Regions from separate parts of the Streptomyces marincola genome, predicted to be linked through region 2. Evidence: riboswitches for the same ligand, from Rfam matches in the RefSeq annotation. Region 2 holds a riboswitch; the other holds the start of a gene.
What was found. Region 2 has a riboswitch for cyclic di-AMP ahead of LC193_RS11235 (transglycosylase family protein). Riboswitches for the same ligand answer to the same signal wherever they lie in the genome.
Positions count from the first base shown of each region.

Region 1 (7,573 bases), 400 kb from region 2:
TGTGTGGCGCGGGCTGATCACGGGTGCCAGGGAGCACCTGACGTTCGCCGGCTACACCAACTACTTCCTGTGGCTCGACCACCCGAACCTGGCCTCCGTGCTGCGCAAGAAGGCCCGCTCGGGAACAGCGGTGCGGTTCCTTCTAGGAGTGCCGGACTCAGACATCGCCAGGCGCCGGGAGCAGGTGGAGCGAACCGCGTTGACCGTATCGACGCGCATCCGGATCACCCTTGAGCATCTGGCACGGCTCACGGACGTCGACGGCGTACAGGCCCGGTACAGCGACGCCGACCAACACATCTCGCTCTCCGTGTTCCGGTTCGACGACCAGATGCTCGTGACCCCGCACCTGGCGTATCTCGTCGGCCACGACTCCCCCATGCTGCACCTACGGCGGCTTCAGGACGACGGAACGTTCGACCGCTTCGCCGCGCATGTCGAGACGTTGTGGGCGGACGGGCGCCCGGTGGGCGAGGGGTGACCGGGTCCGGGCGCCTCCGCGCGGGGTGTTGGCGTGCCGGTCAGTCGGATGCCGTGGTCAGCAGGTCGAGTTCGGCGTCGGTGAGGCGCAGGTCGGCCGCGGCCAGCAGGGCCGGGAGCTGGTCGGTGTCGCGGGCGCTCGCGATGGGCGCGACGACGGTGGGCCGGGAGGCGAGCCAGGCGAGCGCGACGGTCGCGTGCGCGGCGGAACGCGCGGCGGCGACCTGGTCGAGCGCGGCGAGGACACGCTGACCGCGTTCGGTCTCCAGGTACTGTGCCGCGCCTTTGGCGCGCGGCCCGGTGGGGGACGCGCCGGGGCGGTACTTGCCGGTCAGGAAGCCGGCGGCCAGCGCGTAGTAGGGAGCGGCGGCCAGCCCGTACTCGGCCGCGAGGGCGGCCCGTTCGCCCTCGTAGGTGTCGCGCGAGACGAGGTTGTAGTGCGGCTGGATGGCGGTGTAGCGAGCGGTGTTCTCGCGGGTGGAGAAGGCCAGGGAGGCGCGGAGGCGTTCCGGGCTGATGTTGGAGACGGCGATCTCGCGGACCTTGCCGGCGCGCACGAGGTCGTCGAGCGCGGTCATGATCTCCTCGACGGGCACCGACTCGTCGTCGAAGTGCGTGTAGTAGAGGTCGATGCGGTCGGTGCCGAGACGGCGCAGGGACTCCTCCGCGGCGCGTTTGATCGTCGGCGCGGCCAGGCCGGTGAACTCCGGGTGGGTGCCGACCTTGGTCGCGACGACCATGGAGTCGCGGTTGCCGCGGGCGGCCAGCCAGCGGCCGATGACGCGTTCCGATTCGCCGCCCTGGTGGCCCTCGACCCAGGCCGAGTAGCCGTCGGCGGTGTCGATGAAGTTCCCGCCAGCCTCGGCGTAGGCGTCGAGTACCGCGAACGACCGCTCCTCGTCGGCGGTCCAGCCGAAGACGTTCCCGCCGAGGCAGAGGGGGGACACGTGCAGCGATCCGATGGCGTGCCGGCTTGTCGTCATGTGTCCAGACTAGTGCCGACGGCCCTGGCGTCGGGGGAGTCGCCAGGGCCGTCGGGGCGGGGTGGACCGGGCTCGCCGGCCGGGTTCACGGTGCGGCGGGTGCCGCCGGGCCGCGGGTCAGATCGACAGGCCCTTGTCGCGCAGCCACGCGAGGGGGTCGACCGCCGTCTGGCCGTCGGGCAGGACCTCCAGGTGCAGGTGCGGGCCCGACGAGTTGCCGGTGGAGCCGACGCGGCCGACGGTCTCGCCGGTGACGACTTCCTGGCCGGTCGACACGTTCATCGAGGAGAGGTGGCAGTACCAGACCTCGGTGCCGTCCTCAAGCTCGACGATCACGCGGTAGCCGTAGGAGCCGGCCCAGGCGGCCTCCTTGACGACGCCGCTGTGCACGTTCTTGACCGGGGTTCCGGTGCTGGCGGCGAAGTCGGTGCCGGTGTGGGTGGTCTGCCACATCGCACCGCTCTGGCCGAAGTACGTCGAGATGCGGTAGTCGGAGAGCGGGAGGGCATAGCTCTCGCGCAGTTGCCGCAGCCGCTCCTCCTCGGCGCGGCGCTGGCGCTCCTCCTCCGCGCGGCGCTGCCGCTCCTCCTCGGCGGCGCGCTCCTCCTCCGCGTTCTGCGCGGCCTGCTCGGCCGCGTCGGCGGCGGCGGCCTCGAACGCGGCCGTCCTGACCTGCGCGTCGGCGCCCGCGTCCGCCTGGTCGGCCTGCTGGATGATGCGGGCGCGCAGCGCCTCGCCCGCGTCGGCCGGGCCGGCCTCGGCCTCGTCGCCGGTGAGGCCCGCGCTGGTGAACGGCGTGACCGGCGCGGTGTCCTCGGCGGGCGCGCCGTCGAGCAGACCGCCGAGCACGGGGATGGAGTTGAGGGTGTCGGCCGCGGAGTCCATGCCCGGCATGGCGGCGGCGCCGTCCTCGTTGGCGGTGGCCATGCCTCCGGCGCCGACCGCGGCCATCACGCCCACGCCGAGCACGGCCCTGCTGCGCGCGATCGTTCCGCCGCGCTGGCGGGCGACCCGGTGCCTGCCGCGGACGGGGCGGACGGTGTCCTCCCCGGGGTTCCACTCGCCGTAGGACTGGGTGCCGCCCGGCTTGGCGCCGAAGTACGCGGGGTAGGGCCCGGGCGAACCGGGCACGCCCTGCTGCCCGTAGGTGTCCTGGGGTACGGCTTCGAGGGTGTCCTGGGCCGAACCCTCGACGGAGGCATGCCGGTTCAACGCCACGGGGGCGCTCTCCTTTCCTTCCTCTCGCCTACCGGGTTAGCTGACGGGTTCGGAGCAGGAAGGTCTCCTACGAGTGACCGGCCGCGGGTGGCCGCCGGCTGCCCGATTCACCCCAAGTGGTGGTTCCCCGGTTCCATGAGTGCAGTTGTTTCCCACACGCCGGATTCGGCGACGGAGCGCGGTGCCATCCTTGCGACGGCGGTGACGGCCGCGCTGCGTTATCGAACGTTAATAGACGCGCCCGCCGGATTCCAAGTGTCTGCGGCAAATAAAGGCACCTTCTGACCAGGACCTAAACCCTCCAAGTCCTGCAAATCGGGCATAATTTCGCTCCCCGAGCGCTGTACGTCACATCTGACGGTGCGTCAACTGTTATGGAGCGCTGCCCACTCCTCACCCGGGGTAATCCTCGGCGGCCTCGCCGTCCGCCCGTTCCCTGGCGTCGTAGGCGTCGCGTGCCGCGGCGATCTCGCGCTGGTGCTCCTCGGTCCACGTCACGAGCGACTGGATGGTGGCGTGCAGCGTGCCCCCCAGCGGCGTCAGCGCGTAGTCCACGCGCGGCGGGACGGTGGGGTGAACGGTCCTGCGCACCAGGCCGTCGCGTTCCAGGTGCCGCAGCGTGCGGGTGAGCATCCGCTGGCTGATGCCGTCGATCTCGCGCTTCAGCTGGGTGAAGCGCAGGCTGTTGCGGTCGAGCAAGGCGATCACCAGCAGCGACCACTTGTCCGCGATGCGGTCGAGGATCTGGCGGACCTCGCAGCCCTCGCGCGCGTCCCACTGCTTGGCCCCGTAGGAGTGGCTCGTCCCGCAGCACTCGGTGTGCGGGTCGAGCAGAGCGTTGGCCCCGTGACCGGGGGACATCGAAGTGCCTTCTTCCACGACGCCCAATAGTTCCGCATGATGCTGTCGGTTACAACACGGAACCAACCTCTGACCTGTGACTCACTGTCCGTTCCTTCGCTCCGGCCGTGCGCCGGGCCCGGAGACGTCCACCGACCCGCCGGGGGCGTGGGCCACGGCGAGCAGCGCCATGTCGTCGTCGAGCGCGCCGCCCGCGTACGCGATGACGCGGTCCACGAGGCCGTCGAGGCACTCGGCCGGATCCTCCGTCGGCAGGCCGCCGAGACCGTCCACGATGTCGAAGAAGACGCCGGTGGCGTTCCTCGCCTCGCTGAGCCCGTCCGTGTAGAGCAGCAGCCCGGCTCCGGGCGGGAACCGGGCCGTGCGCGCCCGGGTCCGCGCCGGTCCGAGGTCGCCGAGGCCGAGCGGCAGCGCGGGATCGGTCGTCAGGAACCGGGCGCGGGCGCCCTCAGGCACGAGCACCGGTGGCGGATGACCGCGGTTGAACACGCGCACGCGGTGCGGCGAGCCCGGGGGCATCTCGACGAGGACCGCGGTGGCGAATCCCTCGATCGGGTCGAGTTCCAGCCGTGTCGTCCGTTCGCGCACCAGCGCGGCCTCCATGCAGTTCGCCACGGCGGACAGGTCGCGTTCGCGCTCCGCGGCCTCCCGGAACGCGCCCAGCAGCACCGCGACCGCCTCCGTCGCGGCGAGGCCCTTGCCGCGCACGTCGCCGACCAGCATCCGTACGCCGAACGGTGTCTCCCGCAGGGCGTACAGGTCGCCGCCGATCAGCGTGTCGCGCCGCGCCGGCCGGTACCGCGCCGCGACGCGCAACGCGCCCGCCTCGCCCGGCGGCGCCGGCACGACGGCGCGCTGCACGATCCTGGCCACGTCGCGCGCCGACGCGACCCGGCGGTCGCGGCGGGCCACGATGCGGTTGATGGCGAGGGCGAGCAGCGAGATCAGTGCCACGGTCGCGACCTTCACCAAGGACTCGCTGAAGTGCGGCTCGGCCCGCAGAGCCATCTGGGCGGCGACGACGCCGGTGGCCAGCGCGCCGTAGCCGACGGTGACCCGGAGCGAGAGCACCGGGGCGACGAGCAGCGGCGCGGCGACGTAGAACGGCGTCAGGGTGACGTGCGGCGGGCTCGCCAGGTCGAGCACCGCCCCGATCGCGATGAGGACCGCGGGGAGCCAGGTGAGGACCCGCGCCCTGGCCCACCAGGGGGGTGCGGAGGTCTGCACCGTCCCAATCTCGCGCCGGGCGGGCGGAGCGGCCAGTCGATCTTGGCGGGCGCGGGGCGGCGCGTTGCGCCGTTCGGTCGTGGCCGACGGGCGACATGGTGGCGGGGTGGCGGGGTGGCGGGGTGGCGGGGTGGCGGCGGGGGCGCGTGCGGGCGGGGTGGAGCCGGGAGTTCCCCTCTTGTTCCGCACGAGGTCGCGCGGGCCTCACCGGTGGGCGGGACAGTCGCGTGCGGATGGCGGCACCACACGTGAGGAGCATCATGAGGGGTATGTCACGACGAGGGGTGTTCGGGGCGGCGGGCGCGGTCGGCGCCGCGGGCATGACCGGGCTGCTCGGCGCGAACGCCGCGGCGGCCGATGAGCGTCCGCACGCCGGGGCGCGGCCAGGACCCGCGCGGGGCGAACGACCGGTGATCGGCGAGGCGCGCGGCGACCGGCTGCACCTCATGGCGTTCAACATCAGGATGGACGCGAACGCGGCCCCCGGCACTCCCGACTCATGGGCCGATCGCAGGCCGGTGCTCGCCCGGTTCCTCGGGCTTGAGCGGCCGACGGCGTTCGGTGTGCAGGAGGCGCTGTACCACCAGGTCAAGCAGGTCGCCGACGACCTGCCCGGCCACTACGACTGGATCGGCCTCGGCCGTGAGGGCGGCGCCAGGGGCGAGTTCATGGCGATCTACTACGACACCCGCCGACTGGAACCGCTCGACTTCGACCACTTCTGGCTCTCCGACACCCCGAACGTGATCGGCTCGACGTCCTGGGGCAACACGGTGGTCCGCATGACGACGTGGGCGCGCTTCCGCGACCGCCGCACGGGGGCCGAGTTCGTGCACGTCAACACGCACTTCGACCATCAGTCGGAGAACTCCCGGCAGCGCAGCGCGGCGCTCGTGCGCGACCGCATCGCGGAGTTCGACCGGAACCTGCCCGTCGTGCTGACCGGCGACTTCAACGCCGCCGCCGAGACCTCCGAGTCCTACCGCATCCTCGTCGAGGAGGGCGGGCTCGCGGACACGTGGCTCACCGGCGAGCGGCAGACCCCGGCGTGGGGCACGTTCCCCAACTACCGCGAACCGGTCGACGGCGGCTCGCGCATCGACTGGGTGCTGGCGAACCGGCACGTGGACGTGCTCGAATCCGCCATCAACAACTACCGGCACCGCGGCCGTTACCCCTCCGACCACACTCCGGTGCAGGCCCTGGTCCGGCTGCGCGGCTGAGCCGGGAGCCTCGCGCTGGTGGGCCGGGCGCCGGGCGGTGCCCGGCCCACCGGCGCCGGGGACATCGCGGAACGGGCCCCCTGATCGGCGGGCGCCGCGGACGGCCGCCGCGGCGGGGGACGACAGGAGCGGCAGGGCCGCCAGGTGCTCCTCGGGCACGAGGAACGCGTCGGCCGGCACCGGCAGCCGGGGCGCGAGCCGGGCGATCAGCGCCTGCTCGGCGTCCGGCGGTGCCGGAACGGCGCGCCCGACACCACCTCGCGCCCGTGGCCGTGCGGCTCGTCGGGCCCGTCGCGGAACAGCGCGTCGGCCGGCTCCGCGCCATCGGGAGCCGGCGGCCGCGTCCACGCCCATCTCCATTTCGTCCACGCCGTGCACAACGACCGTCCGTGCCCGGGACACCGCCGTCGGCGCTCACCCCCCGGCCCCGTCGTCAGACGAGCGCCGCAGCTCGGCCCCGAGGGCGGCCACGAGCCGCCACACCGTGTCGATGAGGAACACGAAGCCCCAGATGCGCCCCGCGTTCCACAACAACTCCCGCGCCCCGGTGAGCTCGTCGGGGGCGCGCCCCGACATCAGCACCTCCGCGGTGTCGCCGCTGATCACGTCCGCCGCCCAGGAGAGGCCGGCGAACAGGAGCGCGACCTGGGCGACGGCGAACACCGCGGCGTGCCTGGCTATCGCCGCGCCCGCCTCCCGCAGCCCGTCCGGCCGCCGCGCGGCCGGCGCGGGACGCGGCACCCCGGCCGCCCCCGCGGTCCCCGCCGGCTCCGAACCCCCGGCGGGCGCGACCGGCGCGGTGGCGGCCAGGACCGCCCGCGGGGCGCGGCCCGTCCCGTCCGCCGCCCCGGTGCCCCCGGGGCGACCCTGCTCCCCGGGCCCCGGCTCCCGGCCCGCCGCTGCGTCCGGCTTCCTGGGCGGGGGCGGCGGGAAGTTCCGCACGCCGAGAGCCCGGACGGACAGCGGAACGATCGCGGCACCGGCCAGGATCACCGCGGCGGCGGCCACGCACGCCACCTCCCACGAGGCCCGTTCGTACAGCAGTCCGGCCGCTACGGTGCCGATCGCGCCGCCGACCAGCGCGGCGGACTCGTACAGCCCCATGCCGCGGCCCACCCGTTCGCTGCCCGACGCCTCGGCTATGACGGCCTCCTGCACCGGCATCACCGCCGCCCACGCCACACCGCTCAGCACCCAGAGGGCGGCGACGGCATAGGGGTTGGGCGCCCAGGCCAGGCCGAGGGCGAACACCGCGCTCGCCACCGAGGCCAGCGCCAGGACCGCGGTCCTGCCGAACCGGACCACGAACGCGTGCAGGTACTCGGGCAGCAGCCCCGCGGCGACGGCCCCCGGGAGGAACACGTAGGCGACCTCGATCACTTCGAGGCCGAAGCCCCGTTGCAGATGCAGCAGCAGGAGCAGCCCGATCGCCGCCTCTGCCGTCATCGTGAGGGCGACCGCGCACAGCATCGGCCGCAGCCTCCGGGCCAGGCCGCCGCCCCGGGTCCCCGCGGCGTCCGCGCCGCCGCCCGCCGGGGAGCCCGCCGCGGCGGAACCGCGGCGCGGACTGCTCAGCAGCGC
Region 1 is NZ_CP084541.1:3,062,267-3,069,839, forward strand. Features, by position in the region: gene LC193_RS13050 (helix-turn-helix domain-containing protein) at 1-481, shown strand, start outside; gene LC193_RS13055 (aldo/keto reductase) at 522-1,463, opposite strand; gene LC193_RS13060 (M23 family metallopeptidase) at 1,581-2,594, opposite strand; cyclic di-AMP (ydaO/yuaA leader) riboswitch at 2,692-2,862, opposite strand; gene LC193_RS13065 (winged helix-turn-helix transcriptional regulator) at 3,075-3,560, opposite strand; gene LC193_RS13070 (PP2C family protein-serine/threonine phosphatase) at 3,624-4,769, opposite strand; gene LC193_RS13075 (endonuclease/exonuclease/phosphatase family protein) at 5,039-5,992, shown strand; gene LC193_RS13080 (MFS transporter) at 6,407-7,573, opposite strand, start outside.
Region 1: it holds a riboswitch for cyclic di-AMP, as region 2 does, so the genes downstream of both, LC193_RS13060 (M23 family metallopeptidase) here and LC193_RS11235 (transglycosylase family protein) in region 2, are expected to answer to the same signal.

Region 2 (7,573 bases):
GGTTGACCTTGACCAGCAGCGCGTTGGCGGCGGCGGAGTCGATGCCGCGCTGGAGCCGCTCGGGGTTGGTGACGAACAGGTCGTCGCCGACGATCTGCACCTTGTCGCCCAGCTCGGCGGTGAGGGCCTGCCAGCCCTCCCAGTCGTCCTCGCTCAGCGGGTCCTCGATGGAGACCAGCGGGTAGGCCGCGGCCAGTTCGGCGTAGTAGGCGGTCAGCTCGCGGGCGCTGAGGCTCTTGCCCTCGAAGGTGTAGACGCCGTCCTGGTAGAACTCGGTGGCCGCCACGTCGAGGGCCAGCGCGATGTCCTGGCCCGGGGTGTAGCCGGCCTTCTGGATGGCCTCGACGATCAGGTCGAGCGCCTCGCGGTTGGAGGACAGGTTCGGCGCGAAGCCGCCCTCGTCGCCCAGGCCGGTGCCGAGACCGCGCTCCTTGAGCACCTTCTTGAGGGTGTGGTAGGTCTCCGCGCCCCAGCGGACGGCCTCGGAGAACGACTCGGCCCCGATGGGGGCGATCATGAACTCCTGGATGTCGACGTTGGAGTCCGCGTGGGCGCCGCCGTTGAGGATGTTCATCATCGGCACGGGCAGCTGGTGCGCGTTCGGGCCGCCGAGGTAGCGGAACAGCGGCAGGTCGCGGGACTCGGACGCGGCGTGCGCGACGGCCAGGGACACGCCCAGGATGGCGTTGGCGCCGAGAGAGGACTTGTCCGAGGTGGCGTCCAGGTCGAACATCGCCTGGTCGATCAGCCGCTGCTCGGTCGCGTCGTAGCCGACCAGCTCGGGGCCGATCTGCTCGATGACCGCGAGAACGGCCTTCTCCACGCCCTTGCCGAGGTACCGGTCCTGGTCCCCGTCGCGCAGTTCGAGCGCCTCGAAGGCGCCGGTGGAGGCCCCGGACGGCACCGCGGCGCGGCCGGTGCTCCCGTCGTCGAGGCCGACCTCGACCTCGACCGTGGGATTGCCTCGCGAGTCGAGGATCTCGCGGGCTACGACGACGTCGATGGACGGCACGAGGGTCTCCTTTGGGTCCGAGTGGATCTTCCGTGGCGTTTTCAGCCCTCTGAGCCTAACCCCGCCCAGGGACAACGCCACCCTCACCCGGCCCACCGGCCCCCGGGGGCACGCCGAACGCGCAGCTCAGCGGGCCCGCGAGGCGCCTCATCTTTTTGTTTACAAGGTGAAGAAAACCCGGTGCGGCCGGGTGGCCCCGGCCGCACCGGGCGTGCGGACCGGTCAGACGCTCAGCTGCTGCCCGGGGTAGATCAGGTTCGGGTCGTCGCCGATGACGGACTCGTTGTCGGCGTGCAGCTGCTGCCAGGTGGTGCCGTGCGCGTCGGCGATGCGGGACAGCGTGTCGCCGGACTCGACGGTGTACTGGTCGCCGGACGCCGGGGCGGGTGCCTCCTCCTCACGGGCCGGGGGAGCCGACTGCGGAACGGCCTCGGGCTGCTCCCGCTGCTCCTGCTCGGGGGCCTCGGGGGTCTGCGCCGACCCGCCGGGGTCCACGTCGGCGGCCGGGCCGCCGGCGGACAGGCCGGCCTGGGGGCCGCAGGTGGGCCAGGCGCCCGGGCCCTGCATGGACAGCAGCTGCTCGGCGGCCGAGATCTGCTGCTCCTTGGTGGCCTGGTCGGCGCGCGGGGCGTACTGGGTGCCGCCCGCCGCCTCCCAGCTCGACTGGGTGAACTGGAGGCCGCCGTAGAAGCCGTTGCCGGTGTTGATGGACCAGTCGCCGCCCGACTCGCACTGGGCGACGGCGTCCCAGGTGTCGACGGAGGCGGCGTTCGCGCCGGTGGCGCCGATCAGCGGGATGGCGACCGCGGCGCCGGTGACGGTGGCCGCCGTGGCGAGGCGGGCCGGTGTGGACGGACGGCGGTGACGGCCCTTGCCCGTGAACAGCATGACGTTCCTTCTCACCGACGCCTGCGAGGTGAGCTGTCGGGTTCGGGTCAGGTGAGTTGCCCGGCCCCGAGTGCCTTGCGGCGCCCGGGGCTTCACCCCAAGCCGCTCGGGTCCCTCGCGTTCCTCGGGTCCTTCGCGGCATCCGCGGTCCGGCGTCGGCCGGCCCGTGGCCTGGGTCCCCCGCTCCTGCCTGCGGTGCTGCGCGTGGTGGTACCCGGGGCCGTCGGCAGGATTCGGCGTTACGGCTCCGGCGCCCGGTATCGCACCGGGCGCAGGGACACTAATCACACGGCAGCTAACGATTCAAGAACGAAGAAGATCACCGGCGCGCCGGGGCTTGACGCGCGTTGATCTTTATTGCCGCAGGTCAGCGGTGGCGCGAGCGGGGGGACGAGTCGGACACTTGCGACCCAACGGGGAGATGATGGTCACACTTGACCGGCCGTGAGATCGCCTCCGCGACCCGGCTCCTAACGGCTCGTGACACTCAGATCGAGCATCTGACCAGGAAGTATGTAGTCCGGATCATCACCAATGACCGTTTCGTTCGCGGCGTGCAGGGCCTGCCAGCCGCCGGTCACCCCGTACTCCACCGCGATGGCGGACAGCGTGTCCCCCCGCCGGACCTCGTGGCGGTCCGCGTGCCGCCCACCGCCCGCCTCGCCCGCCCGGTCCGCCTCCGCCGGGTCCGGGTCGCCGCGGTGCCTGCCGCCGCGCGAGGTGTCCCCGCCCTGCTCCCCGGCCCGTTCGTCCCGTCCGCCCTCCGCGTGCGCCTCCGGCCGCTCGCGGTCCCCGCCCGCGCCCCCGCCGGGAGCGGCGCCGCCGCCCGCCTCGCGCCCCGCGTCCGTCCCGCCGCCGGCCGGCTCGCGCTCGGCCTCGCCCGCGCCGCCGGCGCCCGAGGAGCCGGCGGACCCGGCCGCCGGCTCCTCGGGCGCCGGCGGCGCCGACCCGGTGGTGCCGTCGTCCGCCGCGGTCCCCTCGTCGGTCCCGGCGGCGGGCGGCTCGGGGGCGGCCGAGTCCTCGGCGCCGCCGAACTCCTCCTCGACCTGCGCCTCCTCGGCCTCCTCCGCCCGGTCCACCTCGTCCGCCTCCTCGCGGAACTCCTGCCACAGACCCGAGAGCACGCCGCAGGAGGGGAACGCCTCCTTGCCCTGGTCGGCGAGTATCCGCTCGGCCACGGCGATCTGCTGGGCGCGGCTGGCGAGGTCGGGCCGCGACGCGAACTCGATCCCGCCGTAGGCCTGCCACATGCCGAGCGTGAGCTGCAAGCCGCCGAAGTACCCGTTGCCCGTGTTGGCGCTCCAGAGCCCGCCGCTCTCGCACTCGGCCGCCCTGTCCCACGTCTCGTCCGCCACGGCCTGCGCCGACCCCGCGCTCAGCAGGGGCAGGGCCATTCCCGCGCCCGTAACGCCTGCGGCGACGATGAAGGCCGGAGCCTGTCGCGGACGACGATGACGACCAGTCCCGGAGCGCATCTGATGGGCCTCCCATGCGAACAGTGATGCGGTTGAGGGGAACCTAGCCCTCCGTCCACACGATCACAAGCCGATCCCATGCGGATCACATGGAGATCACACCGGCGATGCCGGGTCACCGCTCGGGGGAGAACTCCACCGGGAGTGCGCGCAGACCCCGCATGATCAGGCCACCGCGCCAGCGCAACTGGCTCCCGTCCCCGGCCAGTCGGAGGTCGGGCAGGCGAACGAGCAGCGTGCGCAAGGCCGTTCTGGCCTCAAGACGCGCCAGCGGCGCGCCCAGGCAGTAGTGGATGCCGTGCCCGTAGCCCAGGTGCTGGTTGTCGGTCCTGCCCAGGTCGAGCGCGTCCGGCGCGGCGAACCTCTCCGGGTCGCGGTCGGCGGCGGCCAGCACCACGAGGACCGGGTCGCCCGCGGCCACCCGCCGGCCGCCGAGCGTCAGCGGCTCGGCCGCGAACCGCCAGGTCGCCAGCTCGACCGGCCCGTCGAACCGCAGCAGTTCCTCGGCCGCGAGCGCGACGAACTCCTCGTCGCCCGCCGCGACCGCCGCGCGCAGCCGCGCCAGCTGCCCGGGGTCGCGCAGCAGCGAGAGCATGCCGTTCCCGATGAGGTTGACCGTCGTCTCGAAGCCGGCGAACAGCAGGATGAACGCCATCGCCGCGGCCTCCTCCTCCGACAGGTGCTCACCGTGGTCGGAGGCGCGGATCAGCCCCGAGATCAGGTCGTCGCCCAGGGCGTCGCGCTTGCGGTGGATCAGCTCGCCGAGGTAGGCGCGCATGTGCTTGACCGCGCGCGCCACCCCGCCGCGCCGACCCGAGGTGTGCAGCATCATCCCGGCCCAGCGCCGGAAGTCCTCCTGGTCCTCCGCCGGCACGCCGAGCATGTCGCAGATCGCGTAGATGGGCAGCGGGAACGCGAACTCGTCGATCAGGTCGGCCGAGCCCCTGGCCGCGAACCCGTCCACGAGCCGGTCGGCCAGCTCGCGCACCCGGGGTTCGAACGCCGCCACGCGCCGGGGCGTGAACGCCTGGGAGACCAGGCGCCGCAGTCGCGTGTGGTCGGGCGGGTCGATGTTCAGCAGGTGGGGCGTGACGTTGGCGCGGCGCTCGCCGGGGATGCCGACGCGGCCGGAGGCGTGCTCGGCGGCCCGGTGCCGCTGCGGGTCCTTGCTGAGCCTGGGGTCGGCCAGGGCCCGCCTCGCGTCGGCGTAGCGGGTCACCAGCCAGGCCGGGACCCCGCTGGGCAGCACGGTCCAGCGCACCGGCTCGTTGCGGCGCAGCCACGCGTACGCCGGGTAGGGGTCGGCCGTGAACGCGGGGCCGAACAGCTCCGGCGGCTCCTCAGCCATGGGCCGGCCGCCGGTCGTCCGCGCCGTCCGTGCCGTTCACGCCGTTCACGCCGTTCACCCCGAGTGCGCCGTTCACACCCTTCACACCGTCCGCGCCATGGACGCCGTTCACGCCATCGACGCCATCAACACCATCAACGCCGTCCGCGCCGCCGGGAACGGCCGCGCCGCCGAGTGCTCCGGCACCGGCCCGGGCGGCGGTGCGGTCGGGTATCACCGCCGACACCCGGAACCCGCCGCCGTCCGTCGGCCCCGAGACGAACCCGCCGCCCAGCGCCGTCACCCGCTCCCGCATGCCCACCAGGCCGTTGCCCCCGCTCGGCAGGCGCGCGCCGCCCCCGCCGGCCGGCGCCTCGTTCTGCACGAGCACCGCGACCTCGCCCTCCCGGTGCGCCAGCCGCACGTGCGCCGCCGCGCCCGCCGCGTGCTTGTGCACGTTCGTCAGCGCCTCCTGCACCACGCGGTACGCCGTGGACTCCACCTGGGCCGCGTAGTCCCGCGGCTCGCCCTCCACCGCGAGGTCCACCGTCATCCCGGCCGCCCGCGACTGGTCGACGAGCGCCGCCACCCCGGTCAGCGAGGGCCCGGGGCCCTCGCCCCGCCGGCCGGGCGCCGGCCCGGCCGGCGCGGGCTCCCCGTCCCTCGGCTCGCGCGGCCCCGGGGCGCCCGCCCGCTCCCCGCGGCGGGGCCCGGCCTCCCTGGCGCCCGCGTCGCCGGCCCGCAACACGCCCAGCATGGTGCGCAGTTCGGTCAGCGCCTGCCGTCCCATGTCACCGATGAGCGTGGCGTTGCGCGCGGCCTTCTCCGGGTCCTTGACCGCGACCGCCTGGAGCGCCGCCGCGTGCACCACCATCAGGCTCACCCGGTGCGCGACGACATCGTGCATCTCGCGGGCGATGCGCCGCCGCTCCTCCGCGCGGGCCCACTCGGCCCGCTCCTCCGCACGGTCGGCGAGCAGGGACAGCTCGCGCTCCAGGCCGTCCGCGCGGTCCCGCAGCGACTCCACCAGCCGCCGCCTGGCCCGCACGTACATGCCGAGCAGCACCGGGGGCACCACGGCCGCGATCCCGAAGAGCACGGACACCAGCGGCGTGAACCAGGCGGGCAGCGCCTGCTCGCGCAGGCCCGCGTCCTGGTCGAGCAGCAGCGAGACGACGATCACGGTGCCGATGCCGTGCATGCAGGCGAGACCGGCGACCAGGCGCTTGGGCGCCTCGGTGGTGGCGAGGGTGTAGAGCCCGCAGAGGGCCAGCAGGCTGCCCATGTTGGCGGGCAGGACGGCGAACGAGACGAGGACCACGGCGAGCGGCGAGCGGCGCCGCACGATCATGACAAGACCGGCCAGGGCTCCGGCCACGACGACCGGCCACACCGGCAGTCCGGTGCGGGAGGCGAAGCCCATGCCCTGGAACGCGCACTCGGCCGCCGAGGCGAGCGCGAGCCCCCCGTCGAGCGCCACACTGCGCCGCCGCGTCCACCACCACAGCGCGAAGCCCCGTTCCGGCGTGGTGGCCCCCGTCCCTTCCATGACGACCAGCCTACGGGCGGGGGCCACTTCTTTTCCGGCGGGGAACCGGCCACGGAACCCGCCACCGCCCCCGCCGCGGAACGGGCCACCGCCCCCGCCGTGCGACCGGGCCCGGGACCGCCCGCGTCCCGGCGTCCCGGGAGCGTTCGCGCGCCCGCGCGTGACCGCCGGGTTGACCGTGACGTCGCGCCGGATGTCGGCGGGCTGGCATAGTGTTCGCTGTCGGGCAGGCGCTCCGTTCCAGCCGGAACGTTCTGCCCAATTCACCATCCCCTGTGGTGTAATTGGCAGCACTGCGGTTTTTGGTACCGTATGTCCAGGTTCGAGTCCTGGCGGGGGAGCCCTTGCCGGCCGCGCGGCGGCCGGCCGGCCTCACGCCCCCGGGATCGTCGTCAGGAACTCACCGGTCCACGCCAGCAGCTCCCGCCCGGTCAGCGGCTTGCCGCCGATCCGCGCCGTCGTCGGCCGCGGCACCAGCACCTGGCCCGTCGCACGCTTGAGCACCGAGCCCGGGTAGACCCGGTTCAGCCGCAGCTCCTGCGACTCCCGCAGCTCCACCGGCGAGAACCTGACCTTGCTGCCCTGCAACGTGATGTCCGTGACCCCGCACGCCCTGGCCAGCATGCGCAGCCCGGCCACCAGCAGCAGGTTCTCCACCGGCTCGGGCAGCGGGCCGTACCGGTCGGCCAGCTCCTCGCGCACCGCGCGGATGTCGTCCTCGGAGTTCGCCGCCGCGATCGACCGGTACGCCTGGAGGCGCAGCCGCTCCCCCGGCGCGTAGTCGTGCGGCACGTGCGCGTCCACCGGCAGCTCGATCTTCACTTCGAGCAGCGACTCGTCCGGCTCGCCGCCGCCCTCCTCAAGCGTCGCGCGGTAGTCCGCCACCGCCTCGCCGACCATGCGCACGTACAGGTCGAACCCGACGCCCGCGATGTGCCCCGACTGCTCCCCGCCCAGCAGGTTGCCCGCGCCCCTGATCTCCAGGTCCTTCATCGCCACGTACATGCCCGCGCCCATCTCCGTGTGCTGGGCGATCGTGGCGAGGCGTTCGTGCGCGGTCTCCGTCAGCGGCTTCTCCGGCGGGTAGAGGAAGTACGCGTAGCCGCGCTCGCGGCCCCGGCCCACCCGGCCGCGCAGCTGGTGCAGCTGCGAGAGGCCGAAGGTGTCGCCGCGCTCCACGATGAGCGTGTTGGCGTTCGAGATGTCGATGCCCGACTCGACGATCGTCGTGGACACCAGCACGTCGAACCGCTTCTCCCAGAAGTCCACCACGACCCGCTCAAGCGCCGTCTCGCCCATCTGGCCGTGCGCCGTCGCGATCC
Region 2 is NZ_CP084541.1:2,664,915-2,672,487, forward strand. Features, by position in the region: gene eno (phosphopyruvate hydratase) at 1-1,012, opposite strand, end outside; gene LC193_RS11235 (transglycosylase family protein) at 1,235-1,900, opposite strand; cyclic di-AMP (ydaO/yuaA leader) riboswitch at 1,904-2,048, opposite strand; gene LC193_RS28975 (transglycosylase family protein) at 2,371-3,294, opposite strand; gene LC193_RS11250 (cytochrome P450 family protein) at 3,491-4,723, opposite strand; gene LC193_RS11255 (sensor histidine kinase) at 4,716-6,251, opposite strand; tRNA gene LC193_RS11260 (tRNA-Gln) at 6,521-6,592, shown strand; gene mfd (transcription-repair coupling factor) at 6,624-7,573, opposite strand, start outside.